Regions from separate parts of the Leclercia sp. LSNIH3 genome, predicted to be linked through region 3. Evidence: riboswitches for the same ligand, from Rfam matches in the RefSeq annotation. Region 3 holds a riboswitch; each other region holds the start of a gene.

Region 1 (9,790 bases), 2.4 Mb from region 3:
CAGCATCGACACCGGCCGCGCAGCGGGCGGCGTATGGGTATGGTCCTGACCCTCAATGGTGATACGGCCATTCGCCGGTTGCAGAAAACCGGCCACAAGATTGAGGAGCGTGCTTTTCCCTGCGCCGCTGGGGCCGAGCACGGCAATCAGTTCGCCCTGGCGCACGGACAGGGTGAAACGCATCGGCAGGTGTTGATAAAGCCAGGTTACATCAGTGAGTGTTAGCATCACGCCCCGGAAGTTTCTCAATAACGGTAAATAACGCAAAGCACAGTAACAGCAGCAGCAGCGCCGTGACGGCACCGTCCTGGCTGCGATACGAGCCGATCTGCTGGTACAGCCAGAATGGCAGGGTGCGGAAATCATCATTGCCAAACAGCGCCACCACGCCAAAATCACCAATCGACAGCACGCAGGCAAAGGCCAGCGCTTGCGCCAGCGGGCGTTTCAGGGCGCGCAACTCAACTACCTTCAGCCGCTGCCAGCCGTGCATTCCCAGCGAGTTGCAGAGCAGGGTATAGCGGGCAGCAAGATCCCGCATCGGGTTTTCCAGCACCTTCAGCGCATACGGAATGGCCATTAATGCGTTGGTAAAAATGACGATGCCATCCGCCGATTCGGGCAGGCCGACGGTGCTGTTAAACAGCAGGAAGAAACCGCTCGCCAGCACGATACCGGGCATCGCCAGGATCAGCATCCCGCTGAGATCCAACGCCTGTCCGGCTACTGTGGCCTGACGGGCATACAGTTCGCGGCTGGTCCACAGCAGCATCATGGTTAATAGCACGCAGAGTAGACCGGCCCCCAGCGCAATACGCAGCGAGGTGCCGAGTGCCTGCCACAGCACCGGCTGTTGCAGCACCGACAGCAGGTTTAGATTCAGGCCGTCCACTACCACCGCCAGCAGCGGCGGGAGCAACAGCAGCAGGGCCAGAGTGATAAGCAAGCCATCGGTCAGGCGGCTGCGCAGGCTGTCCTGCGGATCGCGCCAGCCTGCCAACTGGTTACTGCCCACGGCGATAGCTTTACCCAGCCGCTGACTCAGCATCACCAGCCCCAGGCAGCAGATCATCTGCACCATCGCCAGCAGCGCCGCGCGGCCCGGATCGTAGTCGTAGCTCAGGGCCTGATAGATGGCAAGCTCAATGGTGGTGGCCTGCGGCCCGCCGCCCAGCGAAAGCACCGTGGCAAAGCTGGCAAAGCAGAGCATAAAAATCAGCGCGGCCACCGGCGGAATTTGTCGGCGCAGCCACGGCCATTCAACGAAGCGGAAAAAGAACCAGCCGCGCATCCCGAGCTGGGCGGCGAGCTGACGCTGCTCGCCCGGGATATTCTCCAGCGCCTGCAGGAGCAGCCGCGTCGCCATTGGCATGTTGAAAAAGACGTGCGCCAGCAGGATGCCCTGCAGGCCATAAGGCGAGAAGGTCCACTCCAGCCCGAGCGCCTGGCAGAGGGCGGCAAGCCAGCCCTGACGTCCATAGACGCTAAGAATGCCAAATATCGCCACCAGCACCGGCAGTATCAGCGTCATGGCGCACAGGCGCAGCAGCACCTGCCGTCCGGGGAAGCGACGGCGGTAGAGGGCGCGGGCAAGAAATATGGCGGGCACGACGGAGAGCAGGGCAGAAAGAAACGCCTGCCAGAAAGAGAAGCGGATGACGTGCCACAGATAGCTATCGTGCAGCAGCGCCGTCACGTCGGTGGCTGGCGCGTTAAACCACAGCGCCAGAAATGCGCCCAGGGCGACAGCGACCATTAAGATGGCGGCTATCAGCCCCGGGAGTAACCAGCCGGCGATCAGCGGCTGACGGCGCGTTGCCATTCACTGACCCAGGCAGCACGTTTCCCGGCCACTTCCTGCGGGGAGTATTCCAGCGCGGTTTGCGGTTTCACCAGCGTGTCGAAACCGGCCGGTAAGGCGACGTCAGTTACCGGGTACATCCAGTTGCCGGTCGGGATCGCATTCTGGAACGACGGCGAGACCATAAATTTCAGGAACTTGCTTGCCAGTTCCGGCTGTTTGCTGGCGGCGGTGCGGGCGGCAACTTCCACCTGCAGGTAGTGGCCTTCAGCAAAATCGGCAGCAGCGTAGTTCTCTTTTTTCTCCGAAATAATGTGATACGCCGGAGAGGTGGTGTAGCTCAGCACCAGGTCGCTTTCCCCTTTCAGGAACAGACCGTAGGCTTCGCTCCAGCCTTTGGTGACGGTGACGGTTTTGGCGGCCAGCTTCTGCCAGGCTTCCGGGGTCTTATCGCCGTACACTTTTTGCATCCACAGCAGCAGACCCAGCCCCGGCGTGCTGGTGCGTGGATCTTCGTAGATCACACGCCATTTCTGATCGCTTTCCACCAGCTCTTTCAGGCTCTTCGGCGGGTTTTTCAGCTTGTTTTTGTCATACACGAAGGCGAAGTAGCCGTAATCGAAAGGCACAAAGGTGTCGTTCTTCCAGCCGCCAGGGATGTTAACCGCATCGGTCGCCACGCCGCTTTTGGCGAACAACCCGGTTTGCGTTGCCGCTTCCAGCAGGTTGTTATCGAGACCCAGCACCACGTCGGCTTTGCTGTTCTTACCTTCCATACGCAGGCGATTCAGCAGCGAGACGCCATCTTCCAGCGCCACGAATTTCAGCTCGCAGTTGCAGTCGGCTTCAAAGGCTTTTTTGACCGCCGGGCCTGGGCCCCAGTCGGCGGCGAAGGAGTCGTAGGTATAGACCGTCAGGACAGGGCTGGCAACGGCAGGCAGCGCCATCAGCGCCAGCAGGGAAAGAACAGTTTTGAACACTTTGCACCTCTGTATTTGAGAGTGGCAAAGGATTTTGAGCGACAGCCTCAAATCCCTTCGCCGGCGTTATCCGGATCAGGTTCGACGGGTATTTTCTCAGCACACGCTTGCACGTAGCACCCCGTTGAGAACGGCGGTATTGTAATGATTTGGTGAATATTACGAAAGTATTATGGTTCCGGTGGGGCAAACCACGCGGATTTAAAGTCAAACCAGCCCAGGGTATTCATGCGTAAGCCGCGCATACTGCGCTGCCCCTGGATCATCAGCCAGTGGTGGATCAGCGGGACAATCGCCTGCTGGGACAGCAACTGCTGGCACCAGGCGGCAAGGTTCATCTCGCCTGCGCGCCACTGGGCGGCGTCCTGCTGCCAGTCGCGGGGAATGCAGTGTTGCAGGAGCGGGACTTCATACAGATGCGAGAACAGCGAGAAGTCGAGCGGCAGGGTGAAATTGACGCTGTTGAGCCAGATGTCGCTCACCGCCTCGCCGCGATGCCACTCCTCATAGCTGACCTCCTGAATATTCAGCGTCACCTGCTCGGCGGCCAGTAGTTCACTCATCATTCTGGCGATCACCCGATGTTCAATATGCTCGCGGTAGAAGGTGAGGGTGAGGCTCTCCAGTCCGGCCGGTTTGTCGCCGCGTCCCGGGCGGGCGTGATGCCAGCGTGGCAGCAGGCCATAGGCCGGGAACCAGTATGACTGATAGACCTCCTCGGCCTTATAGATCAGATTGGCCGGTGAGAGGATCTGGCTTACCCACTGACGCACCTCTGCGCTGGCGCCGCGATGGGAGCGGGCGTCGAACAGAAGATAGTAACAGCCCTCTTCGAGCCGACTTTCCACTGCCTTTTCTCCCTCGGTCGGGCCCTCCAGCGTCAGGCCGACGCTCAGCTCTTCGTTGATATCCGGCAAGACCCAGACGTTCACCTCGTCAATCAGCGCCCGGTAACCAAAGTAGTCATCGAAGGCGCGGATCTTCAACTGGTTATTATTATTACGCGATACGGCATACGGCCCGGTACCCACCGGCAGACTGGCAAAGTTGTGCATCGATTCCCACTCGCGCGGCAGGATCATCGACGGCACATACCCCAACAACCAGGGGAGCCAGCGGTCAGGCTGCGAGAGATGGATATCCAGGGTCCAGGCGGTAGGGGACTCGACCCGGGTAATGTGTGAATAGAGGGGGAGCTCGCGGGCGCGCTGCAAAGTGGCAATGACGTCAGCCATCTCCAGCTCGCGTCCATGGTGAAAATGGATACCCGGCCGCAAGAAAAAGCGCCAGTGCAACGGGGAAAGTTGCTGCCAGTGGTGGGCAATATCGGCTTCGAGTTCCCCATTTTCCTCATTTATGCGCATCAGCCCGCTGAAGATCTGGCGTGCCATATGGGTTTCGGAGCGTCGTAATGCGCTGCCCGGCAACAAGTTTTTCATCGGACGATAATACAGTACCCGCAGGATGTGTCTGCCCTGGCGGAAGCTGCGGCCCAGATGGGAGACCAGCATCTGGCGTACCGCAGCCTTATCACCTACCAGTTGCACCAGCTGATCGATGCGATCCTGCTCCAGCAAATCTTCTGCCCGCTGCTGCTGCAGTGCGAGGCCAGTGTAGAGAAAGGTGAGGCGGGAACGCTTGCCGCGCCCGGCTTCAGCTTCCCAGCTCAGCCAACCCTGTTGCTGCATGGTGTTCAGCAGGGTGCGCATATGGCGGCGCGAACAGCTGAGTAACTCGGCCAGCTCGCTGAGCGTGGTGACCTGAGCCTGGCCGTCACAGCACTGCCACAGGCGAATGAATTGTTGTTGCAGACGACCAGAGGGCATAAAAGGGGAACTCCTGACAAAAAATCAGCAATTTATTAATCCCTATATTAAGCCAATAATTCACTTCGATGAAGCGAGGAGGTGAATATGAAGAGGTCTACCACCCGTCAGTTTTACCGACAGTACTTCTCAGCGACAAAGGGAGTGTCCTGGCTGGCCCGCCGGTGTGCAGAACAGCAGCTGAAAATACTGGAAGATCTGATGCAGTGGGAGGTGACACCGTCGACCTCGGAACGCTGAATGGCTTCGATCATGTGTGACTGAGTATTGGTGCGAATCACCACGCCAGCAGGTATTATCTGCTGGCTTTTTTCGTTTTCACTTGCGCTAAAGGGAACAGTTAATGCTCTGGTTAATGACGATGGGACGCCGTCTGAACGGTGTTTATGCCGCCTTTTTAGTGGTGGCTTTTATGATGGGCATCGCCGGTGCGCTGCAAGCCCCGACCCTGAGCCTGTTCCTGAGCCGTGAGGTGGGCGCCCAGCCATTCTGGGTAGGGATTTTTTACACCGTCAATGCCGTCGCCGGGATCCTGGTCAGTCTGTGGCTGGCGAAACGATCGGACAGCCAGGGCGATCGCCGCAAGCTGATCCTCTTTTGCTGCGCGATGGCGATTTGTAACGCGCTGCTGTTTGCCTTTAACCGTCACTACCTGACCTTATTGACCTGCGGCGTACTGCTGGCTTCGCTGGCCAATACCGCCATGCCGCAGCTGTTTGCCCTCGCGCGGGAATATGCCGACAGCTCGGCGCGTGAAGTGGTGATGTTCAGCTCGGTAATGCGTGCCCAGCTGTCGCTGGCGTGGGTTATTGGCCCGCCGCTGGCCTTTATGCTGGCGCTTAACTATGGCTTTACCGTCATGTTTTCTATTGCGGCGGCCATTTTTGCTATCAGTCTGGGGCTGATAGCCTTCGCGCTGCCGTCGGTTTCCCGGGTGGAATCAGCGAGTGCCGTACCGGTGACGCAGATCAGTGGCTGGAAAGACAAAAACGTCCGCCGGCTGTTTATCGCCTCCACCCTGATGTGGACCTGCAACACCATGTACATCATCGACATGCCCCTGTGGATCAGCAGCGATCTGGGCTTACCGGATAAGCTGGCCGGGATCTTAATGGGTACCGCCGCCGGGCTGGAGATCCCGGCAATGATCCTTGCTGGCTATTACGTCAAATACTTTGGTAAGCGGCGGATGATGGTGATTGCGGTGGCGGCGGGCGTGCTGTTCTACTTTGGGCTGATCCTCTTTCACAGCCATGAAGCGTTACTTGCCCTGCAGCTGTTTAACGCGGTCTTTATCGGCATCGTCGCCGGGATTGGCATGCTCTGGTTCCAGGATCTAATGCCGGGGCGGGCAGGTTCAGCCACTACGCTGTTTACCAACAGTATTTCAACCGGCGTGATTCTTGCGGGGATTATTCAGGGGGCGCTGGTGCAAAGCTATGGTCATGCCGTGGTGTACTGGGTGATTGCAGCCATCTCGCTGGTGGCGCTGGTGCTGACCTGGCGGGTAAAAGAGAGTGAAATTCTGGAAGGCGGCTTCACGAAATGACGGCCGATTCTGACAGCAGGACGGAATACGAATAGAGTTCACGCGGGTGCTTGAGGCTGTTTGCCTGAAGCATTGCTGGAAGGGTAAACAGAAGAAAGCCCCACTCAACATAACGTTGATGTGAGGCTACCCAACCAACACAACTCAACCCTGTGAGGGTAGCCTCTTCATCGCTGGAAAGCAATAAGGAGGCTGGAATGCCAAAACGTACTCTGCTGTTAGGTTTGTTGATGATCTGTATGGCGTTACTGATCTTCACCTGGATGGTTCGCGGCTCGCTGTGTGAGCTGCGATTCAGACAGAAACAGACAGAGCTGGCGGCAGTGTTAGCTTACGAAGTGAAACGTTAAGGCAAGGGCGGGGGAGACAATTCCCCGCCTTTCCAGACGTTGAGGTTGGCTCAGGCACCTTTTTTAATGGCCCGCTTTGCGGGCCATTAAATCACCCCATAAACGCAGGCTGTTTGTTCTCGTAGGCGGCAATTGCATCTTCATGCTGCAGCGTCAGCCCGATGCTGTCCAGGCCGTTGATCATGCAGTGGCGACGGAATGCATCGATAGTAAAGCCATAAGTTTTATCCCCGGCTTTCACTACCTGCGCTTCCAGGTCCACTTCAAACGTTATCCCCGGCTGGCTCTGCACCAGCGCAAACAGCTCGTCGACCTCTTCATCGCTCAATGTTACCGGCAGTAGCTGGTTGTTAAAGCTGTTGCCATAGAAGATGTCGGCGAAGCTCGGCGCAATCACGACTTTGAAACCGTAGTCGGTCAGGGCCCAGGGCGCATGCTCACGGGAAGAGCCACAGCCGAAGTTTTCCCGCGCCAGCAGGATCGACGCGCCTTTAAATGCCGGGAAGTTCAGCACGAACTCCGGGTTCGGCACTTCGCCTTTGTCATCCAGGAAACGCCAGTCGTTAAACAGATGGGCGCCAAAACCGGTGCGGGTGACCTTCTGCAAAAACTGCTTCGGGATAATGGCGTCGGTATCGACGTTGGCGGCGTCCAGAGGGACTACCAGGCCAGTATGTTGGGTAAATTTCTCTGCCATGATGGTCTCCTTATTTCAGGCTGCGAATATCGGCAAAATGGCCGGTCACTGCGGCTGCCGCGGCCATCGCCGGGCTGACCAGGTGTGTGCGCCCGCCGCGCCCCTGACGACCTTCAAAATTACGGTTACTGGTAGAGGCGCAACGCTCACCCGGATTCAGGCGATCGTTGTTCATGGCCAGGCACATGGAGCAGCCCGGCAGACGCCATTCAAAGCCTGCATCAATGAAAATTTTATCCAGGCCTTCGGCTTCCGCCTGCGCTTTTACCGGGCCGGAGCCTGGTACCACCAGCGCCTGCACACCCGGCGCCACTTTACGGCCTTTCGCCACTTCTGCCGCCGCGCGCAAATCTTCGATACGCGAGTTAGTACAGGAGCCGATAAACACTTTATCAATGGCCACGTCGGTCAACGGGACGCCCGGTTTCAGCCCCATATAGGCCAGAGCTTTTTCTGCGCTGGCGCGCTCAACCGGATCGGCGAACGAGGCCGGATCAGGAATGCTGTCGTTAACGGAGATCACCTGGCCCGGGTTTGTTCCCCAGGTGACCTGCGGCGCGATGGCCTCGGCCTGCAGTGTCACCACGGTGTCAAACTGCGCGCCCTCGTCAGTTTTCAGGGTCTTCCAGTACGCCACGGCGTCGGCATAATCCTGGCCTTTCGGTGCATGCAGACGATCCTTCACATACGCGAAGGTGATCTCATCCGGGGCAACCAGACCGGCTTTTGCGCCCATTTCAATGGCCATGTTGCACAGGGTCATACGGCCTTCCATGCTCAGGGCCTGGATTGCGCTGCCGCAGAACTCCACGACATGACCGGTGCCGCCTGCGCTACCGGTTTTGCCGATGATCGCCAGTACGATGTCTTTGGCGGTAATGCCCGGCGCGGCCTGGCCGGTAACTTCGATCTTCATGGTTTTGGCGCGGCCCTGTTTCAGGGTCTGCGTCGCCAGAACGTGTTCCACTTCCGAAGTACCGATCCCGAACGCCAGCGCACCAAAGGCACCGTGGGTGGCGGTATGGGAGTCGCCGCAGACGATAGTCATGCCTGGCAGGGTAATGCCCTGCTCTGGCCCCATCACGTGGACGATGCCCTGATACGGGTGGTTCAGGTCATACAGTTCCACGCCGAATTCGTTGCAGTTCTTGATCAGCTCCTGCATCTGGATACGCGCCATCTCACCGGAGGCGTTGATGTCTTTCGTCTGCGTCGAGACGTTATGGTCCATCGTGGCAAAGGTTTTGCCAGGCTGACGCACCGGACGTTGGTGCGCACGCAGGCCATCAAACGCCTGCGGCGAAGTCACTTCGTGAACCAGGTGGCGGTCAATATAGAGCAGCGGGGTTTCGTTCGGCGCTTCGAAGACCACGTGCGCATCAAACAACTTTTCGTACAACGTCTTCGCCATGATTACACCCCTTCAGCGACATAGCGGGCAATGATGTCGCCCATTTCATCGGTAGTAACTGCAGCAGCGCCACGGGCCAAATCACCGGTGCGAATGCCTTCTTCCAGCGCACGGTTAATGGCGTTTTCAATCGCCGTCGCCGCGTCGTTAGCATCCAGGCTGTAGCGCAGCAGCAGCGCTAAAGACAGGATCTGTGCAATTGGGTTAGCAATATTCTTGCCCGCGATATCCGGTGCCGAGCCGCCTGCCGGTTCGTACAGGCCAAACCCTTCTTCATTCAGGCTGGCAGACGGCAGCATCCCCATTGAGCCGGTGATCATCGCGCACTCGTCAGAGAGAATGTCCCCGAACAGGTTGGAGCACAGCAGTACGTCGAACTGGGAAGGATCTTTAATCAACTGCATGGTGGCGTTGTCGATATACATATGCGACAGCTGCACGTCCGGGTATTCACGGGCGATTTCATTGACGATTTCACGCCACAGGATCGAGGATTGCAGCACGTTGGCTTTATCGATCGACGTCACTTTATGACCGCGTTTGCGGGCAGATTCGAACGCGATACGGGCGATACGTTCGATCTCAAAACGGTGATACACCTCGGTATCAAACGCTTTTTCGTGCTGGCCGCTGCCTTCGCGGCCTTTTGGCTGACCAAAGTAGATGCCGCCGGTCAGCTCGCGAACGCATAGAATATCGAAACCGTTAGCTGCGATATCGGCGCGCAGCGGGCAAAACTCTTCCAGGCCCTGGTACAGCTTGGCCGGACGCAGGTTGCTGAACAGCTTGAAGTGTTTACGCAGCGGCAGCAGCGCACCGCGCTCTGGCTGCTCTGCAGGTGGCAGGTGTTCCCATTTCGGGCCACCCACAGAGCCAAATAACACAGCGTCGGCATTCTCACAGCCGGTCACGGTCGCCTGCGGCAGCGGGGTGCCGTGATTATCGATGGCGATACCGCCCACATCATAGTGGCTGGTAGTAATTTTCATCGCAAAACGGGTGCGGATCGCTTCCAGAACCTTCAGCGCCTGTGCCATAACTTCGGGGCCAATGCCGTCGCCCGGTAACACAGCAATATGGTAATTCTTCGACATTACACGGTTTCCTTATTGTTCTCTTTATTCTGAGCTTTGCGTTGCAACTCTTTTTCCACTTCGGCGGCACGCCAGATGTTGT
Region 2 (9,790 bases), 1.9 Mb from region 3:
CAGCACCACGTCGGCGCGAGCGATCTCCTCCTGCAGCGCGTTGCCTTCCAGGCGCATCTGCAGGGCAATCAGCCGGATATCCGGGTTGAGTTGCTGTAGCCGACGCTGCGTCACGTGCGCCTTTGGCTGGGCGACGTCATCGGTGGTAAACAGGATCTGGCGCTGCAAATTACTCAGATGAACGTCGTCGTCGTCGGCCAGCACCAGGGTGCCGATCCCGGCTCCGGCCAGATACAGTGCCGCCGGCGCGCCTAACCCGCCGAGGCCCACCAGCAGGACCCGGCTGGCGAGCAGCTTTTGCTGCCCGTCAATGGCGATATCTTCCAGCAGGATTTGGCGGCTGTAGCGCATAAAGTCACGGTCATTCATCGCCCACCCCCGCCAGTTGCAGTAGCTGTGCCGTTGCCGCCTCCCAGTCATCGGCCTGGGTAATGGCGCTGACCACCGCAATACTTCCTACCCCGGTTGCCAGCACCGCCGGGGCGCGTTCCAGGCTGATGCCGCCGATAGCAACGGTGGGGTAATCCGCAAGGCGTTCAATATGGCTGGCTAACTGCTCCAGCCCTTGCGGGGCTGAAGGCATCTGTTTGGTCTGGGTCGGGAATACATGCCCGAGGGCGATGTAGGATGGGCGCGCCGCCAGCGCCACGTCGATCTCCATGTTGTCATGGGTCGAGACGCCGAGGCGCAAACCGGCGGCACGAATAAGCTCCAGTTCAGTGCTTTCCAGATCCTCCTGACCCAGATGCACGCCGTAAGCCTGATGCTTAATCGCTAGTCGCCAGTAGTCATTGATGAACAGGCGGGCATCGTAGCGACGCCCCAGGGCAACGGCCGCAATAATATCGGCTTCGACCTCGTCATCCTGTTTATCCTTGATACGCAGCTGGATTGTCTTTACGCCGACCGCAAGCAGACGTTCGATCCACGCCACGCTATCGACCACCGGGTACAGCCCCAGGCGAAAGGGTACGGGGGGGAAATCAGGCTGGTACATTAGGCCTCCTCTTTTTTGAGGTAGATTTCGCCGCCTTTGGCGCGGAAGCTTTGCGACATGTCCGCCATCCCTACTTCAATGGACTGCGCCGCAGCATAATCACGTACCTCCTGGCTGATTTTCATCGAGCAGAATTTTGGCCCGCACATGGAGCAGAAGTGCGCCACTTTGCCGGACTCCTGCGGCAGGGTTTCGTCGTGATAGGCGCGGGCGGTGAAGGGGTCGAGGGCGAGGTTGAACTGATCTTCCCAGCGGAATTCGAAGCGCGCTTTCGACATGGCGTTATCACGGATCTGCGCGCCCGGGTGGCCTTTCGCCAGGTCTGCGGCATGAGCGGCAATCTTGTAGGTGATCAGCCCCTGCTTCACATCCTCTTTGTTCGGCAGGCCGAGGTGCTCTTTCGGTGTGACGTAGCAGAGCATGGCGCAGCCGAACCAGCCGATCATCGCCGCGCCAATCCCGGAGGTGAAGTGGTCGTAACCCGGTGCGATATCGGTGGTTAGTGGCCCCAGGGTATAGAAGGGTGCCTCGTGACAGTGCTCCAGCTCCTCGGTCATGTTGCGACGGATCATCTGCATCGGCACGTGACCCGGGCCTTCAATCATCACCTGCACGTCATACTCCCAGGCGATTTTGGTCAGCTCGCCCAGGGTGTGTAGCTCGGCAAACTGCGCTTCGTCGTTGGCATCGCGAATGGAACCGGGACGCAGGCCATCGCCCAGCGACAGGGAAACATCGTACGCGGCGCAGATTTCGCAGATCTCGCGGAAGTGTTCATACAGGAAGTTCTCCTGATGATGGGACAGGCACCATTTCGCCATGATCGAGCCGCCGCGGGAGACGATGCCGGTCAGACGTTTAGCGGTCATCGGCACGTAGCGCAGCAGCACGCCCGCATGGATGGTGAAGTAGTCAACGCCTTGCTCGGCCTGCTCCAGCAGGGTGTCGCGGAACGCTTCCCAGGTGAGATCTTCCGCGATGCCGTTAACCTTCTCCAGCGCCTGGTAGATGGGCACCGTACCAATCGGCACCGGGCTGTTACGCAGGATCCACTCGCGGGTTTCGTGGATATAGCGGCCGGTGGAGAGGTCCATTACCGTATCCGCGCCCCAACGGGTGGACCAGACCAGCTTCTCTACCTCTTCCTCAATGGAGGACGTCACCGCCGAGTTACCGATATTGGCGTTCACTTTCACCAGGAAGTTACGTCCGATGATCATCGGCTCTGATTCCGGGTGGTTAATGTTGGCGGGGATAATGGCGCGGCCAGCGGCCACTTCGTCACGCACAAATTCCGGGGTGATGTTCTCCGGCAGGCGGGCACCAAAGCCTTCGCCCGGGTGCTGGTGGCGCAGCACTTCGCCACGAATACGCTCGCGGCCCATGTTTTCGCGAATGGCGATAAATTCCATCTCCGGCGTTACGATCCCTTTGCGGGCGTAGTGCAGCTGGGTTACACATTTGCCCGCTCTGGCCCGCTTCGGTGTCAGCAAGCCGGTGAAGCGCAGATCGTCCAGACCGTCGTCGGCCAGGCGCTCGCGGGTGTAAGCCGAGCTTTGCTCGTTCAGGGCTTCGCTGTCGTCACGGGCTTCGATCCACGGCTGGCGGAGCTTCGCCAGACCCTGCTGGACGTTAATAGCGATCGCCGGATCGCCGTACGGGCCGGAGGTATCATAGACCGGTACGGCTTCGTTCTCTTCAAACTGCGGGTTCTCTTTGCTGCCGCCGATTAACGTCGGGCTGAGCTGGATCTCACGCATCGGCACGCGAATATCCTCCTGCGAACCTGTCAGATAGATGCGTTTCGAGTTAGGGAAAGCAGTGCCTTCGAGAGTGTCGATAAAGTGTTGGGCGTGTGCGCGCTGTTCGCGGCGGGTCATTTTAGTGGCAGACATAGCTCGTTCCAGTAAGTTCAGGAAGTGGCTTGTCAGACGACGGATGAAGCAAGAGGAGATCGCCCGTTGGGCGATGCAATAAATTGACTCTTGTTCCCTTCGCAGGTCTTAACCTGATCAGGTTCCGCGGATCCCGAATTAACGGTCTCAGCCCGGCTTTCGCACTGGGCACTCCGACAAGAATAGGCTCCCCTACAACGGGAGCTGTGAATGTAAATTACGCGTTAACGAGAAATAACTCAAGCCGGTCGGGCGACGTTATCTTCGTTGCTCGCTTTCAGATTGTGATCCAGCGCAAGGGCGATCAGGCTGTCTTCCAGCGTAAAGCGTTGCTCCAGCGCCTCGCCGATATCGGAAAGCGCCTGCTGGAATTCCAGATAGTTATCCTGATCGATGGCGTTCTCCAGCGTGGAGTCGTAGTAATCCATGATTTGCTGAGTATTGGCTTCCAGCTGGGGGTAGAGCCTGGTGGCAGCTAACTGCGGACTGTTACCTTCCAGGTCACGGATAATGCGCTCATAAATATTGAAATGCCCGTTAGAGAGGTAATCAACAAGGCTCTGACAAAAATCGTCCAGCGCTTTTTCGTTCAGGCGCATATATGATTCTTTGCCAGGCTTAATGCCAACGAGATTGTAGTAGGCAACAAGCAGATGTTTACGCACGTGCAGCCAGCGATCGACCAGTTTGTTACATCCGCCAACGCGCTCTGTCAGGTTTTCTAGCTGGTTTAGCATGTTTGACTCCGCAAGGTTAAGATTAAAAGCTGCCCACCCAAAATGTAATAGTATTGTTACCAACATGCCTGTGAAGCAAAGGTAGTGCAATAGATATGGATCGTATAATTGAAAAATCGGATCGCGGCTGGTGGTTAGTCAGCCATGAACAAAAATTATGGTTGCCCGGTGGTGAATTACCATATGGCGAGGCCGGAAATTTCGATCTTGCGGGGCAACACGCACTAAATATTGGTGAGTGGAAGGGCGATTCTGTGTGGTTGATCCAACAAAATCGTCGTCACGATATGGGATCGGTGCGCCAGGTGCTCGATCTCGATGTCGGCTTGTTCCAGCTGGCGGGTCGGGCTGTGCAGTTGGCCGAGTTTTATCGTTCGCATAAATTCTGCGGCTACTGTGGCCATACCATGCACCCCAGCAAAACCGAGTGGGCGATGCTCTGCAGCCACTGCCGGGAACGCTATTACCCGCAAATCGCGCCGTGCATTATTGTCGCTATCCGCCGGGATGATTCCATCTTACTGGCGCAACATACCCGCCATCGCAACGGGGTGCATACCGTTCTGGCCGGATTTGTCGAAGTGGGCGAAACCCTGGAACAGGCTGTCGCGCGCGAAGTGATGGAGGAGAGCGGCATTAAGGTGAAGAATCTACGCTATGTCACCTCTCAGCCGTGGCCGTTTCCGCAATCGCTGATGACCGCCTTTATGGCCGAGTACGACAGCGGCGAGATCGTCATCGATCCGAAAGAGCTGCTGGCAGCCGACTGGTATCGCTATGACAACTTACCGCTCCTTCCCCCGGCAGGTACCGTGGCGCGCCGCCTGATAGAAGATACCGTGGCAATGTGTCGGGCTGACGATGTGTGACATGTTACACTGGGGATAAGACGCTTAAGGAACTGCAAAAATGACCGAACTGAAGAACGATCGTTATCTGCGTGCGCTGCTGCGCCAACCCGTTGATATCACCCCGGTATGGATGATGCGCCAGGCGGGCCGCTATTTGCCGGAATACAAAGCCACGCGCGCGCAGGCGGGCGATTTTATGTCGCTGTGCAAAAACGCGGAGTTGGCCTGTGAAGTGACGCTCCAGCCGCTGCGCCGCTATCCGCTGGACGCGGCGATCCTCTTCTCCGACATCCTGACTATCCCGGACGCCATGGGGCTGGGTCTGTACTTTGAAACCGGCGAAGGCCCGCGCTTTAGCTCGCCGATCAAGAGCAAAGCGGACATCGACAACCTGCCGATCCCGGACCCGGAACAAGAGCTGGGTTATGTGATGAATGCGGTGCGCACCATTCGCCGCGAGCTGAAAGGCGAAGTGCCGCTGATCGGTTTCTCCGGCAGCCCGTGGACGCTGGCGACCTACATGGTTGAAGGCGGCAGCAGCAAAGCCTTCACCGTGATCAAGAAGATGATGTATGCCGATCCGTTGGCGCTGCACGCCCTGTTGGATAAGCTGGCGAAAAGCGTCACCCTGTACCTGAACGCGCAGATCAAAGCGGGCGCGCAGTCGGTGATGATCTTTGATACCTGGGGTGGGGTGCTGACAGGCCGCGACTATCAGCAGTTCTCGCTCTATTACATGCATAAAATCGTTGATGGCCTGCTGCGTGAAAACGAAGGTCGCCGCGTGCCGGTGACCCTGTTTACCAAAGGCGGCGGTCAGTGGCTCGAAGCCCTGGCTGCAACCGGCTGTGATGCGCTGGGCCTCGACTGGACCACCGATATTGCCGATGCGCGCCGTCGCGTGGGAGACAAAGTCGCCCTGCAGGGCAACATGGATCCGTCTATGCTGTATGCTCCGGCCGCCCGTATTGAAGAAGAAGTCGCGACCATTCTGGCGGGCTTCGGTCAGGGCGAAGGCCATGTGTTTAATCTGGGGCACGGTATTCATCAGGATGTTCCGCCAGAACATGCAGGCGTGTTTGTGGAGGCGGTGCACCGACTTTCTGCCCAGTATCACCTGTAAGGAGTCGTTATGGATCTTGCGTCACTTCGCGCTCAACAACTTAAACTCGCTGCGTCGGTATCCCGTGAAGACCGGCTGGATAAAGACCCACCCGCGCTGATTGCCGGGGCGGATGTCGGGTTTGAGCAGGGCGGAGAGGTAACGCGGGCGGCGATAGTGTTGCTGACCTGGCCCGAACTGGAGTTGGTCGAGTATCAGGTAGCGCGTATCGCCACCACCATGCCTTACATCCCCGGCTTCCTCTCTTTTCGTGAATATCCCGCGCTGCTGGCCGCGTGGGATCAGCTTTCGCAAAGACCCGACCTGTTGTTCGTAGATGGCCATGGGATCTCCCATCCGCGCCGTCTCGGCGTCGCCAGCCATTTTGGCCTGCTGGTGGATGTCCCGACCATCGGGGTAGCGAAAAAGCGTCTCTGCGGTAAGTTTGAACCTCTGTCGGCTGAACCCGGCGCGCTGGCGCCATTGATGGACAAAGGCGAACAGCTGGCGTGGGTCTGGCGCAGCAAAGCGCGCTGTAATCCCCTGTTCATCGCCACCGGCCATCGCGTCAGTACCGACACCGCGCTCGCGTGGGTGCAGCGTTGCATGAGAGGCTATCGACTACCGGAGCCGACCCGCTGGGCCGATGCGGTGGCGTCCGGGCGTCCCGCTTTTGTTCGTTGGCAGGAAATTCAGCGCTGATTCAGGTAAACTGCGGCTAATTTTCGATTCGAGACTTCATCATGTTACAAAACCCGATTCACCTGCGCCTCGAGAAGCTGGAAAGCTGGCAGCATGTCACTTTTATGGCCTGTTTGTGCGAACGCATGTACCCGAACTATGCCATGTTCTGCAAGCAGACTGAATTTGGGGATGGCCAGCTTTATCGCCGTATTCTCGATCTGGTGTGGGAGACGCTGACGGTCAAAGATGCGAAGGTGAACTTCGATTCTCAGCTCGATAAGCTGGAAGAGGCGATCCCCGTAGCCGACGACTATGATGTCTATGGCGTCTATCCGGCAATTGATGCCTGTGTGGCTTTAAGTGAATTGATTCACTCGCGCCTGAGTGGCGAAACGCTGGAACATGCCATCGAAGTCAGTAAGGCCTCAATTACGTCAGTGGCGATGCTGGAGATGACCCAGGCGGGTCGTGAAATGACCGATGAAGAGCTGCGTTTAAACCCGGCTGTTGAGCAGGAATGGGACATTCAGTGGGAAATATTCCGTTTACTGGCAGAGTGCGAAGAACGCGATATCGAGCTGATTAAAGGCCTGCGTGCAGACTTGCGTGAGGCAGGCGAGAGTAACATTGGTATAAATCTTCACCAGTGAAACAATAAAACGTGATTTTACGCCTGTTTTGTCATACCTGTACTCTTCCCTTCTGCCCCCCGTCTGGTCTACATTTGGGGGGCGAAAATAAGTGGCTATCGGTGCGTGTATGCAGGAGAGTGCTTTTTTGGCATTTTCGTCGCACTCGATGCTTAGCAAGCGATAAACACATTGAAAGGATAACTTATGAACAAGACTCAACTGATTGATGTAATTGCGGACAAAGCTGACCTGTCTAAAGTACAGGCTAAAGCTGCTCTGGAATCCACCCTGGCTGCAATTACTGAGTCTCTGAAAGAAGGCGACGCTGTACAACTGGTAGGTTTCGGTACCTTCAAAGTGAACCACCGCGCTGAGCGTACTGGCCGCAACCCGCAGACCGGTAACGAAATCAAAATCGCTGCAGCTAACGTGCCAGCATTTGTTTCTGGCAAAGCACTGAAAGACGCAGTTAAGTAAGCCGCGTAGCAGTGAACAGTTTTATCGAGGGGGCGGTTTCGCCCCTTTTGTCTGTCTGGCGCCAGACAATGGCACTGGCAGGCATACTTTTGCTGTCTGCGTGCAGCCATGACTCCTCTCTCCCGCCTTTTACCGCCAGCGGTTACGCTGACAATCAGGGCGCAGTGCGTATCTGGCGTAAAGACACAGACGATGAAGTGCATCTGCTCTCCGCCTTTAGTCCCTGGCATAGCGGCAGTACCACTACCAGTGAATATCGCTGGCAGGGTGATACGCTGGCCTTCATCGACGTGAATATCTACAGCAAAGTGCCCGAGCATGTGCGGGTGCGTTTTGACGACCACGGTGAGCTGAGCTTTATGCAGCGCGACATCGGGGGTCTTAAGCAGCAACTCTCTACCGATCAAATTGACCTCTACCGCTACCGCGCCGAGCAGGTTCGTCAGACCAGCGATGCGTTGCGACAGGGACGCGTGGTGCTGCATCAAGGACGCTGGCACGCCGACAGCACCGTGACCACGTGCGAAGGCCAGACTCTGAAACCGGATCTTGATAGTTGGGCGATGGAACATATCGGACGCCGTCAGAGCCATTCATCTATGGAAGTGAGCGTTGCGTGGCTGGTTGCGCCGGAAGGATCACAGCTGCTGCTGGTGGCTAACGAAGATTTCTGTACCTGGCAGCCGACAGAGAAGAGTTTTTAAGTCCTGCAGATTAAGCCGGATGGCACTGACGCTTATCCGGCCTGGTCAAGAATCCCTCTCCCCTGAGGGAGAGGGTGAAGGGATTACTCCCCTTGCTCCCGCGCAATCGCACGATATCCAATATCGTTACGGCTGAAGCTACCGTTCCAGTGAATATCCGCCATCAGGGCATAGGCGCGCTGCTGCGCTTGTGCAACGGTATGGCCCAGTGCGGTAGCGCACAGGACGCGACCACCGTTGGTCAGCACACGATCGTCATCAGACAGCGTTGTGCCGGCATGGAACACCTTCGCATCTTCCACCTGTTCCAGCGGCAGACCGTGGATCTCGTCCCCGGTGCTGTAGTTGCCCGGATAACCGCCCGCCGCAATCACTACGCCCAGCGAAGCACGCTCGTCCCACTCGGAGGTTTTCTTGTCCAGCTTGCCTTCGCAGGCCGCCAGGCAGAGATCCACCAGATCGGATTTCATGCGCAGCATGATCGGCTGCGTTTCGGGATCGCCAAAGCGACAGTTGAACTCGATAACCTTCGGGTTGCCCTGCTTGTCGATCATCAGGCCCGCATAGAGGAAACCGGTATAGGTATTGCCTTCCGCTGCCATGCCTTTTACGGTTGGCCAGATGATGCGGTCCATGGTGCGCTGATGTACTTCATCAGTCACCACCGGCGCAGGGGAGTACGCACCCATTCCACCGGTGTTTGGGCCGGTATCAGCATCGCCAACGCGTTTATGATCCTGGCTGGTGGCCATCGGCAGCACATGCTCGCCGTCGACCATCACGATAAAGCTCGCCTCTTCACCGTCAAGGAACTCCTCGATCACGATACGGTGGCCCGCGTCGCCAAAGGCGTTACCCGCCAACATATCCTGAACAGCGGCTTCTGCCTCTTCGAGGGTCATCGCCACGATCACACCTTTACCGGCAGCCAGGCCGTCGGCTTTAATCACAATAGGCGCGCCTTTTTCACGTAAGTAAGCCAGGGCTGGCTCTACCTCGGTGAAGTTCTGATACTCCGCGGTCGGGATGTTATGACGCGCGAGGAAATCTTTGGTAAAGGCTTTTGAGCCTTCCAGCTGGGCGGCGCCTTCGGTTGGGCCGAAGATGGTCAGGCCCGCCGCGCGAAACGCATCCACCACGCCAATCACCAGTGGCGCTTCCGGGCCTACGATGGTCAGGTCGATCTTCTCGTTCTGGGCAAAGCTCAGCAGCGCCGGAATATCGGTTACACCGATAGCGACGTTCTGCAGGGTGGGTTCCAGCGCAGTACCGGCGTTACCGGGTGCTACAAAGACGGTTTTCACTTGCGGAGACTGCGCCGCTTTCCACGCCAGGGCGTGCTCACGCCCGCCGTTACCAATCACTAATACTTTCATTCTCTGCTCCGGGAATTAATGGCGGAAATGACGCATGTCGGTGAAGATCATCGCAATGCCGTGTTCGTCGGCAGCGGCAATGACTTCGTCATCACGGATAGATCCGCCAGGCTGGATCACGCAGGTGATGCCTACAGCCGCCGCCGCATCGATGCCGTCACGGAACGGGAAGAAGGCGTCAGAGGCCATGGCGGAGCCTTTTACTTCCAGACCTTCGTCACCTGCCTTGATACCGGCAATTTTCGCAGAGTACACGCGGCTCATCTGGCCTGCGCCTATCCCGATAGTCATGTTTTCTTTCGCGTAAACGATGGCATTGGATTTAACAAACTTCG
Region 3 (9,790 bases):
TGAGTTGACCTTCCGGGAGGCGGAAGTGTCGCAGCTCTATAAGAAAGATCACCCGACCTACCGGGCCTTGAGGGAAAAGCGTCAGACGTTAGAGAAGGAACGGAAACGTCTGAACGATCGCGTCAGTGCGATGCCGACGACACAGCAGGAAGTGCTCCGCCTTAGTCTCGATGTGGACACCGGTCGTGCAGTTTATCTCCAGCTGCTTACTCGCCAGCAGGAGCTTAATATCTCCCAGTCGAGCGCCATTGGCAACGTGCGAATTATTGACCCGGCGGTGACGCAACCGGCTCCAATAAAACCGCGTAAGTCGATGATAATTCTGTTACTCACCCTGACAGGATTTTTTATCTCTACGGGACTGGTGCTGGCAAGAGCGGCCCTGAATCGCGGCATTACCAGCCCGGAGCAGCTCGAAAGCGAGGGGATAAACGTCTATGCCACCTTGCCGCATTCCGAATGGCTAAGCAACAAAACCTCCTTGGGCGGTAAGTCTTTCTTACGCTATTACATCCGGCATAAAACCACGAGAGTGCCTTTTTTGCCGGTGGTCAGGCCGATGGACATTTTTGTTGAAGCCGTACGTGGATTACGCACCAGCCTGCATTTTGCGATGATGGATGCGGAAAACAACATCCTGATGTTTAGTGGGCCGAGCCAGGATTGCGGTAAAACGCTGGTCAGTACCTCGCTGGCGGCATTGGTCGCACAGATAGATCAACGGGTGCTGTTTATCGATGCGGATATGCGCAAAGGTTACGTGCACAAGATTTTCGCGCTCAGTAATGAGAAAGGGTTATCGAATGTGCTGTCAGGCAAAGTGGCCTTTGATGATGCCGTGCAAACCTATACCAGCGGCAACTTCGATGTGGTGACCTGTGGACAATATCCGCCAAATCCGTCGGAGCTGTTAATGCACGGACGTTTTCGTGAATTCATGGCATGGGCAAGCGAGCGTTACGACATGGTCATCGTCGATACCCCACCCATTCTGGCGGTGACGGATGCGGCAGTGGTGGGGAGTGTTGCTGCTTCTACGTTGCTGGTGGCGCGTAACAACATAACGACCGTGAAGGAGATCCAGGTCAGCTACGGGCGTTTACAGCAGATGGGCGTCAAAATTAAAGGCGCGATTCTGAATGACGTGGTGAAATCGTCCGTCAGCTATTACAGCACAGCCTATGACGCCTACGGTTACGCCTCTGCGCAAAACGAGAATAAAGAGAAAAAACCCTGTTAAAGGGGAAGGGGAATAAACCCGGCGGCAGAGCGCTGCCGGGTTGAATAACTTACTTCGCCAGCAGCTCGTGCGCCGTGCGTTCGACCAGTGACAGCAGGACTTTAACATCCTCCAGCGTCACGATTGGGTTCAGCAGGGTCAGCTTCAGGCAGGTGACACCGTTATGCTCAGTCACACCGACGTTGGCACGGCCAGATTCCAGCAGCGCATCACCGATTCTCTGGTTGAGCAGCGCGATGGCCGCATCGTCCAGGTTCAGTTCAGGGCGGAAGCGGAACAGCACGCTCGCCAGCTGTGGTGGCATCACCAGTTCCAGCAGTGGCTGTTCGGTGACATACGCGGCAACCTGCTGCGCCATGGTCACACCGTGATCGATGATCTCCGCGTATTTCTTCTGGCCCAGCGCTTCCAGGCTCATCCACAGCTTCAGCGCGTCAAAGCGACGGGTGGTCTGCAGCGATTTGGACACCAGGTTAGGTACGCCAGCCTCTTCGTCAAACTCAGAGTTCAGGTAAGCCGCCTGATAGCGCATCAGCTCATAGTGACGCGCTTCTTTCAGCAGGAATGCACCGCAGCTGATGGTCTGGAAGAACTGCTTGTGGAAGTCCAGGGTAACGGAATCCACCAGCTCGATACCGTCGAGGTAATCGCGATACTTCTCAGACATCAGCAGTGCGCCGCCCCAGGCCGCATCCACGTGAACCCAGATATTCTGCTTCGCCGCCAGTTCCGCAATCGCCCGCAGCGGATCAATAGCGCCCGCGTCGGTGGTTCCTGCGGTGGCAACGATCGCCAGAATCTGTTCACCGTTGGCATTGCACTGCGCGATTTTCGCAGCCAGATCGGTCAGATCCATGCGCGAACATTCGTCAGTTTTCACCTGGATAACAGACTGATAGCCGAGGCCCATCAGCGCCATATTCTTCTGTACGGAGAAGTGCGCGCTGTCGGAGCACAGCACCCGGATCTTACGCAGATCGCCCACCAGCCCATCCTGCTGGACGGAGTGGCCCTGACGCGCAAAGAAAGCATCGCGCGCCAGCATCAGACCCATCATGTTGCTCTGGGTGCCGCCGCTGGTGAAGACACCGGCGTCGCCTGGCTGGTACCCCAGACGGGTACGCAGCCACTCGATCAGTTTTATCTCGATAATGGTCGCAGACGGGCTTTGATCCCAGGAGTCCATGCTCTGGTTAGTGGCGTTGATCATCACTTCCGCCGCCTGGCTTACCACCAGGCTTGGGCAGTGGAGGTGCGCCACACACTGCGGATGGTGCACCGCCAGGCTGTCCTTCAGGAAATATTCAACGGCACGCTCGATGGCGGTCTCGTTGCCCAACCCTTCCGGGCTGAAATCCAGGTTGATACGTTCGCGCAATTCGGCGACCGTTTTACCCTGGTACATTTCCGGCTGTTTCAGCCACTGCATAACCGCCTGAGTGCTCTGCTCGATCGCCTGCTGATAGGCTTCGATGCTTTGCGCCGACGACGACAAAATCGGGTTTAAATCTGACATTGTATCCATTGTCTCCGGTTAGACTGGGCGAACGCCCGCAGCAAGCAGTGCCTGCTCAAATTTGTCCAGGAACACGTTCAGCTCCTGATCGCTGATCAGCAGGGAAGGCAGCAGGCGCACAACGTTACCGTTACGGCCGCCACGCTCCAGAATCAGACCGGCTTCGAAGCATTTTTTCTGGATCAGCGCAGACAGCTCGCCGTCGCCCGGGAAGCAGCCCATATGGTCGGCAGCTTCGTGCGGTTTAACAATCTCGATGCCGATCATCATGCCCAGACCGCGCACGTGACCAATTACCGGATAACGTTTCTGCAGCTCAACCAGCTTCGCTTTCAGCCACTCGCCCTGGGCGGCAACTTTATCAGCGATGTTCTGCTCGTTAAGGATCTGCAGGGTGGTGAGGCCAGTAGCCATCGCCAGCTGGTTGCCACGGAATGTGCCGGTATGGTGACCCGGAGACCAGGCATCGAACTGCTTTTTGATACCGAGCACGGCCAGCGGCAGACCGCCACCGACAGCTTTGGACATTACAATGATGTCTGGCTGGATACCTGCGTGTTCGAAGGCGAAGAATTTACCGGTACGGGCAAAGCCTGCCTGCACTTCGTCGAGGATCAGCAGGATGCCATGTTCTTCGGTCACTTTACGGATGCGCTGCAGCCACTCAACCGGCGCCGGGTTCACGCCGCCTTCGCCCTGTACGGCTTCCAGAATCACGGCAGCCGGTTTACGCACGCCGCTCTCGACGTCGTTGATCAGGTTTTCGAAGTAGTAGGTCAGGGCTTTCACGCCCGCTTCGCCGCCGATACCCAGCGGGCAGCGGTACTGGTGCGGATATGGCATGAACTGCACTTCTGGCATCATGCCGTCAACGGCTTCTTTCGGCGACAGGTTGCCGGTCACGGACAGTGCGCCGTGAGTCATGCCGTGATAAGCACCGGAGAAGCTGATAATGCCGCTACGGCCAGTGACTTTTTTCGCCAGCTTCAGTGCGGCTTCAACGGCGTCTGCGCCGGATGGGCCGGTAAACTGCAGGCAGTACTCTTTACCCTGACCTGGCAGCATAGAGAGCAGGTATTCTGAGAACGCGTCTTTCAACGGCGTGGTCAGATCCAGGGTATGTAACGGCAAGCCGCTGGTAATGACACTTTGGATGCTTTTCAGCACATCAGGATGGTTATGACCCAGCGCCAGCGTTCCCGCTCCGGCCAGGCAATCAAGATACTCTTTGTTATCCGCATCGGTGATCCACACCCCATTCGCCTTAGTAATGGCTAAAGGAAGCTTGCGCGGATAACTCCTGACATTGGATTCCATGTCGGCCTGACGGGCCAGATAGGTTTCGTTGGTTTTGAAAGAAGAGGCATTCAAAGTATCAATACGGACTTTATCCGTCATCATATCACTCCTACAACCGCAGCTCAGCACGTGGCCACGATTGAATAATTAATTAAGAAAATGAGAAGGGCATCAAAAATCGCGGCCAATATAGAGCCTTTTTGCGCAAGGCTCAATGGTTAATTGTTTATCGTTTTGTTACGCGCGTTGAATCAACGCGCGTAAGCCGTAACCCCGCATGGCGACTGATGTTTCCTGGGGGGCACGCCGGGGAAAAAAGTGGGGTATTTTAGAATGCTTTAGGACTACTTTGGACAACGTTCAGAATTCCATGATCGCGACCATGGGTTCTATTCCATGACGCATCGGTGACGCCGTCCTCATCGAGGGTAATCGACAGGATATAACCGGCACCGCGAATTTCGTAGAAGTTAGCATTTAAACGCTTCACGCTGGCTTTTTTGCCGTTGATGGTGGCCTGGGTAAAACCATTATTGATGGTGGCTTTGATGCCATTGGCGCTAAAAGAGGCTTCCCGCAACGGGTCGGCAACATGAGCCGCCTGCGCATGTTGTACGGCATTATGGGCATTCTCTAAAGCCTGTTTTTCAGCGGCGGCATTGATTGCGGCCTGACGGTTCTGGTCTGCGATATAGCACGCATCCCGGCTGACGCCTTTTGCTTCACACTGCGCTAACCGCTGCTCTTCAGAGACGCAACCCGCAAGAAGCGCAGCGACCATACCCACCAACAAAATCTTTTTCATACATTAACCTTTAGTAAAATAAGGAAATATTCCTTGCCTAATCATTAAGTTAGCCATTTTTCTGTGCGTAGCCATGCTTATGTCGTTTCTATAAAAGAAACTATATGTGGCGGAGGATGACTATCGCGGAACATGAAGTTTTGCTAGTTGATAGAGATCACATTTAGCACGAATAGCTAAAAAGATGAGAGCAATCCTGGTGAAGACAAGGAGCACCTGAATGGCTCTTGCTATTGGCAGACGCATCCTCTACGCTGCCATCGTTATATTTTATTATGTAATTTGACTCGGGGTGCCCTTCTTTGTGAAGGCTGAGAAATACCCGTACCACCTGATCTGGATAATGCCAGCGTAGGGAAGTCAGATGCCCTCCGGGCTATCGCTTCTTCGCGCAAGGCAGGAGCGATACCATGCAGCCTGACCTGCTCAATTTACACGCCTTACACCATTTCCGAACCCGCTCTCCGCTGACCCACTGCATGACCAATGACGTGGTGCAGACCTTTACCGCCAACGTGTTATTGGCTCTCGGTGCCTCACCGGCGATGGTGATTGAAGCCGAAGAGGCCGAACAGTTTTCCGCGATTGCCGATGCGCTGCTGATCAACGTGGGTACCCTGACCGCACCGCGTGCCCAGGCGATGCGCCGGGCGATTGAAAGTGCAGTGGCGGCAGGCAAGCCCTGGACGCTCGATCCGGTGGCCGTTGGCGCGCTGACGTACCGGACCCGTTTTTGCCAGCAAATCCTCGCCCTGAAACCGGCCGCCATTCGCGGCAATGCCTCTGAAATCCTCGCCCTCGCCGGGATGAGCGCAGGCGGGCGTGGGGTGGATACCACTGATACGGCCGCCAGTGCCTTGCCAGCAGCCCAGGCGCTGGCGCGGCAAACCAACGCGATTGTGGCGGTGACCGGCGAGGTCGATTACGTGACCGACGGGCTGCGTACCCAGACCCTCACTGGCGGCGATCTGCTGATGACCCGGGTGGTGGGGACCGGCTGCGCCTTGTCAGCGGTGGTGGCGGCCAGCTGTTCACTGCCGGGCGACCGGCTGGATAACATCGCCGCCGCCTGTGGCTGGATGAAACGGGCCGGTACGCTTGCTGCCGCGCACAGCAAAGGGCCGGGCAGTTTTGCCCCGGCTTTTCTTGATGCCCTGTGGGAACTGGGAGCGCAACGATGAAACGGATTAATGCGCTCACTATTGCCGGCACTGACCCAAGCGGCGGCGCCGGGATCCAGGCCGACCTGAAAACTTTCTCGGCGCTCGGGGCCTATGGTTGCTCGGTGATCACCGCCCTGGTGGCACAGAACACCCGTGGGGTGCAGTCGGTCTATCGTATCGAACCTGATTTCGTGGCGGCACAGCTGGAGTCGGTGTTCTGCGATGTGCGCATCGACACCACCAAGATCGGCATGCTGGCCGAAACGGATATCGTCGAGGCCGTAGCAGAGCAGCTGCTGCGACATCAGGTAAAAAACGTGGTGCTGGACACGGTGATGCTGGCGAAAAGCGGCGATCCGCTGCTGTCTCCCTCCGCCGTTGACACGCTGCGTAAAAAGTTACTGCCGCAGGTGGCGCTGATCACGCCCAACTTGCCCGAAGCGGCGGCGCTGCTGGATGCGCCTCATGCCCGCAGCGAGCAGGAGATGAAAGCGCAGGGCCAGGCATTGCTGGCGATGGGGTGCGAGGCGGTGCTGATGAAGGGCGGTCATCTGGACGATGCCGAAAGCCCCGACTGGCTGTTTACCCGTGATGGCGCCATGCGCTTTACCGCCCCGCGTGTCAAAACGAAAAATACCCATGGCACGGGCTGTACGCTCTCTGCTGCCCTGGCGGCGCTGCGCCCACGGCACCAAAGCTGGGCAGAGACGGTGCAGGAGGCGAAAATCTGGCTCTCCCGTGCGCTGGCACAAGCTGACACTCTGGAGGTCGGGCATGGTGCAGGCCCGGTGCATCATTTTCATGCATGGTGGTAGACGGCTGGTAATTTGACGACCCGCAGACCAGGCTTAAAGGGCTTACAATCCTGTGAGCCTGGATAAAACATGCCGACGCGCCGTCGGCACTGACGGGAGGAAAACCATGACTGATATTACGCAATTGCTTGGCAAAGATGCCGACAGCCTGTTACAGCATCGTTGTATGACCATTCCAGCCGACCAACTTTATCTTCCTGGCCACGATTACGTTGACCGCGTAATGGTGGACAACAACCGCCCACCGGCGGTGCTGCGCAATATGCAGACGCTGTATAACACCGGGCGTCTGGGCGGAACCGGCTATCTGTCGATCCTGCCGGTGGATCAGGGTGTGGAACACTCTGCGGGCGCATCCTTCGCCGCCAACCCGCTCTATTTTGATCCGAAGAACATCGTGGAACTGGCGATCGAGGCGGGCTGTAACTGCGTGGCTTCTACTTACGGCGTGCTGGCGTCGGTCTCCCGCCGTTACGCGCACCGTATTCCGTTCCTGGTGAAACTGAATCACAACGAAACCCTGAGCTACCCCACCGAATATGACCAGACCCTCTATGCCAGCGTTGAGCAGGCCTTCAATTTGGGTGCAGTCGCGGTAGGTGCCACCATCTATTTCGGCTCTGAGCAGTCGCGCCGCCAGATTGAAGAGATCTCGGCTGCCTTCGAGCGTGCCCATGAGCTGGGGATGGTAACCGTGCTGTGGGCCTATCTGCGTAACCCGGCCTTCAATAAAGACGGAACGGATTACCATGTTTCCGCCGATTTAACCGGCCAGGCTAACCATCTGGCGGCGACCATCGGAGCAGATATCGTCAAACAGAAAATGGCCGAAAACAATGGCGGCTACAAAGCGGTCAAATTTGGCTATACCGACGACCGCGTGTACAGCAAACTGACCAGCGATAACCCTATCGACCTGGTGCGCTACCAGCTGGCGAACTGCTATATGGGCCGCGCGGGGCTTATCAACTCCGGCGGTGCGTCAGGGGGAGAAACCGACCTCACCGATGCGGTGCGTACGGCGGTGATCAATAAACGTGCCGGTGGCATGGGGCTGATCCTCGGACGCAAGGCGTTTAAAAAATCGATGGCCGACGGCGTGAAGCTGATTAACGCCGTGCAGGATGTCTATCTGGATAAGAAAATTACCATCGCCTGAGCAGGCGGCCCGCCTCTTTATCAAGCGGGCCGTTTAAATCATATTACGCCGATCGGGGTTTTTTCCGGCGCAACCGCGAGGTTAAACCCCGGCTACTCGACGCGAATAAAGGCGCAAATCACAAAGGCCAGCAGGTAAAGCGCCGTGTAGGCGATGACCACGCCAAGGGTGCTGAAGTAGGGAAGCAGCACCACCGCAATGGCCGGGGCGAGGAAGTTCGACAGCCCGGCCGACAGGTTATAGACCGAAATCGCCGCTCCGGTGTGCTGAGGTTCCAGCGCGGGGAAGACCGCCGCCATAGGAACGAATGCTGCCACAAAAATGCCCAGCGCAATGGCCGGCACCAGCGCCATGGCAAAGTTATGGCCAAAGTGGAGCGGCATATAATAAAACGCCAGGCTTGATGCCGCCATGCCCAGACAGCCAAACCAGCGAACCACCTTCATCCAGCCTAATTTTTCAGCCACGATCCCCCAGAAAACGTTGGAGAAGATGGTGGTAAAGAAGAAGACCGCCCACACCTGCAGCCACTCGGAGGTGGTAAACCCCAGCTCGTCGACAAACATCATCGGCATGATCACCGCAAAGCCAAACAGCGACAGGGTGTTAATAATGCGCACAATGCCGGAGAGAAAAATATTGCGGTTGGTGTAAATAAGGGTCACCGCCCGGCCAAGTTCGGCAAATTTATCCCGGGTGGAGAGATGATGCATGCGATCGGGGACTTTAACCTGGCGCAAAGAAACCATAGCAATGATCCCACCGGCCAGACAAAATACCAGTGCCAGCCACAGCGTACCCATCTCGCCAATATAGGGGATGGTGAAGCTGGGAATATAACTTCCCGCCACGCCGATACCGACAGAATATACCGCCCAATACCATCCCAGCGCCGAGCTGGTATTTTCCCCACGTACGTTGTGAATAATGATCACGATAAATGAATAGAGGAATAATGGATAAGCGAGGCCGCGAATGCCGTAAAAGAGCAGCATTAGCGCATAGTTTGACTGCCCGAGACCGAAGACCAGGAACAACACATGGAATATGCACCACAGCACAAAGCCAATCAGCATGGTTTTTTGCGGGGTAATGATCTCCGCCACTACGCCTGAAACCCACGCCGAGAGGGCTGCTGCCAGGCCATAGAGGGTGAAGGCCATCGAGGCCTGCGCCGGGGTAAAGCCCAGCGATTTGATGTAGTGCGATAAAAACGCCAGCTCAAACCCATCGCCGGTCATAAAGATGGCGATAGCCAGATATCCCCACAGTAAATTGAGCGGTAATCCAAGCCAGTTTTTTTGAGATAATGCCATATTAACCTCGTTTGTAGCGTACAGGTGGTTACACTCCGAAATGAATTCGGAGTGTGTTTTTTTATTATTAACGTTACTTTTTCCCGGCAATAAAATAGCGCCGGGTGGTTACTCTTTTATCAATTTGGCGGTGTGCTGGAGCTGTTTATAAATGTCATAGCGACGCTGGTGAAGAGCCTGCCAGGCGTCGTCTGGCGAATAATAGCGATCGACATGGGTAAACTGTTTCATAGCGTCGGTTACGGAGGGGGCAATATTCCCCGCAACGGCGCCAAGAATTGCGGAACCCAACAGCACCGGCTCGCTGCACTGGGTGGTTAAAATCGGCATTCCGCAGGCGTCGGCCAGAATCTGCCGCACCAGGGGATGCTGACCCGCACCGCCGCTGATGGCGATATTGCGCGTGTTGACCCCGCAGGCGCGCTGGGCATCGAGGATTTGCCGCAGTCCGTAGCCGATGCCGCACAACCCGGCCAT

Evidence for each region. A riboswitch is a leader RNA that binds a small molecule or an ion and turns the genes downstream of it on or off. The one in region 3 is predicted to bind thiamine pyrophosphate.
Region 1: it holds a riboswitch for thiamine pyrophosphate, as region 3 does, so the genes downstream of both, thiB (thiamine ABC transporter substrate binding subunit) here and thiM (hydroxyethylthiazole kinase) in region 3, are expected to answer to the same signal.
Region 2: it holds a riboswitch for thiamine pyrophosphate, as region 3 does, so the genes downstream of both, thiC (phosphomethylpyrimidine synthase ThiC) here and thiM (hydroxyethylthiazole kinase) in region 3, are expected to answer to the same signal.

Annotation. Positions count from the first base shown of each region.
Region 1 covers NZ_CP026387.1:1,673,031-1,682,820, reverse strand. Annotated here, with positions in the region: gene thiQ (thiamine ABC transporter ATP-binding protein ThiQ) at 1-228, opposite strand, end outside; gene thiP (thiamine/thiamine pyrophosphate ABC transporter permease ThiP) at 212-1,822, opposite strand; gene thiB (thiamine ABC transporter substrate binding subunit) at 1,798-2,748, opposite strand; TPP riboswitch at 2,816-2,915, opposite strand; gene sgrR (HTH-type transcriptional regulator SgrR) at 2,952-4,607, opposite strand; gene sgrT (glucose uptake inhibitor SgrT) at 4,695-4,847, shown strand; gene C3F35_RS08130 (sugar efflux transporter) at 4,951-6,156, shown strand; gene C3F35_RS08125 (Hok/Gef family protein) at 6,354-6,506, shown strand; gene leuD (3-isopropylmalate dehydratase small subunit) at 6,598-7,203, opposite strand; gene leuC (3-isopropylmalate dehydratase large subunit) at 7,214-8,614, opposite strand; gene leuB (3-isopropylmalate dehydrogenase) at 8,617-9,708, opposite strand; gene leuA (2-isopropylmalate synthase) at 9,708-9,790, opposite strand, start outside.
Region 2 covers NZ_CP026387.1:2,184,980-2,194,769, reverse strand. Annotated here, with positions in the region: gene C3F35_RS10615 (HesA/MoeB/ThiF family protein) at 1-369, opposite strand, end outside; gene thiE (thiamine phosphate synthase) at 362-997, opposite strand; gene thiC (phosphomethylpyrimidine synthase ThiC) at 997-2,892, opposite strand; TPP riboswitch at 2,970-3,078, opposite strand; gene C3F35_RS10600 (Rsd/AlgQ family anti-sigma factor) at 3,132-3,629, opposite strand; gene nudC (NAD(+) diphosphatase) at 3,725-4,498, shown strand; gene hemE (uroporphyrinogen decarboxylase) at 4,539-5,603, shown strand; gene nfi (deoxyribonuclease V) at 5,613-6,284, shown strand; gene C3F35_RS10580 (YjaG family protein) at 6,326-6,916, shown strand; gene hupA (nucleoid-associated protein HU-alpha) at 7,103-7,375, shown strand; gene C3F35_RS10570 (DUF1481 domain-containing protein) at 7,387-8,079, shown strand; gene purD (phosphoribosylamine--glycine ligase) at 8,163-9,455, opposite strand; gene purH (bifunctional phosphoribosylaminoimidazolecarboxamide formyltransferase/IMP cyclohydrolase) at 9,471-9,790, opposite strand, start outside.
Region 3 covers NZ_CP026387.1:4,046,875-4,056,664, forward strand. Annotated here, with positions in the region: gene C3F35_RS19580 (polysaccharide biosynthesis tyrosine autokinase) at 1-1,240, shown strand, start outside; gene C3F35_RS19585 (pyridoxal phosphate-dependent decarboxylase family protein) at 1,290-2,756, opposite strand; gene C3F35_RS19590 (diaminobutyrate--2-oxoglutarate transaminase) at 2,775-4,157, opposite strand; gene C3F35_RS19595 (hypothetical protein) at 4,384-4,860, opposite strand; TPP riboswitch at 5,139-5,235, shown strand; gene thiM (hydroxyethylthiazole kinase) at 5,271-6,041, shown strand; gene thiD (bifunctional hydroxymethylpyrimidine kinase/phosphomethylpyrimidine kinase) at 6,038-6,838, shown strand; gene fbaB (class I fructose-bisphosphate aldolase) at 6,945-7,997, shown strand; gene C3F35_RS19615 (RbtT/DalT/CsbX family MFS transporter) at 8,090-9,313, opposite strand; gene C3F35_RS19620 (FGGY family pentulose kinase) at 9,422-9,790, opposite strand, start outside.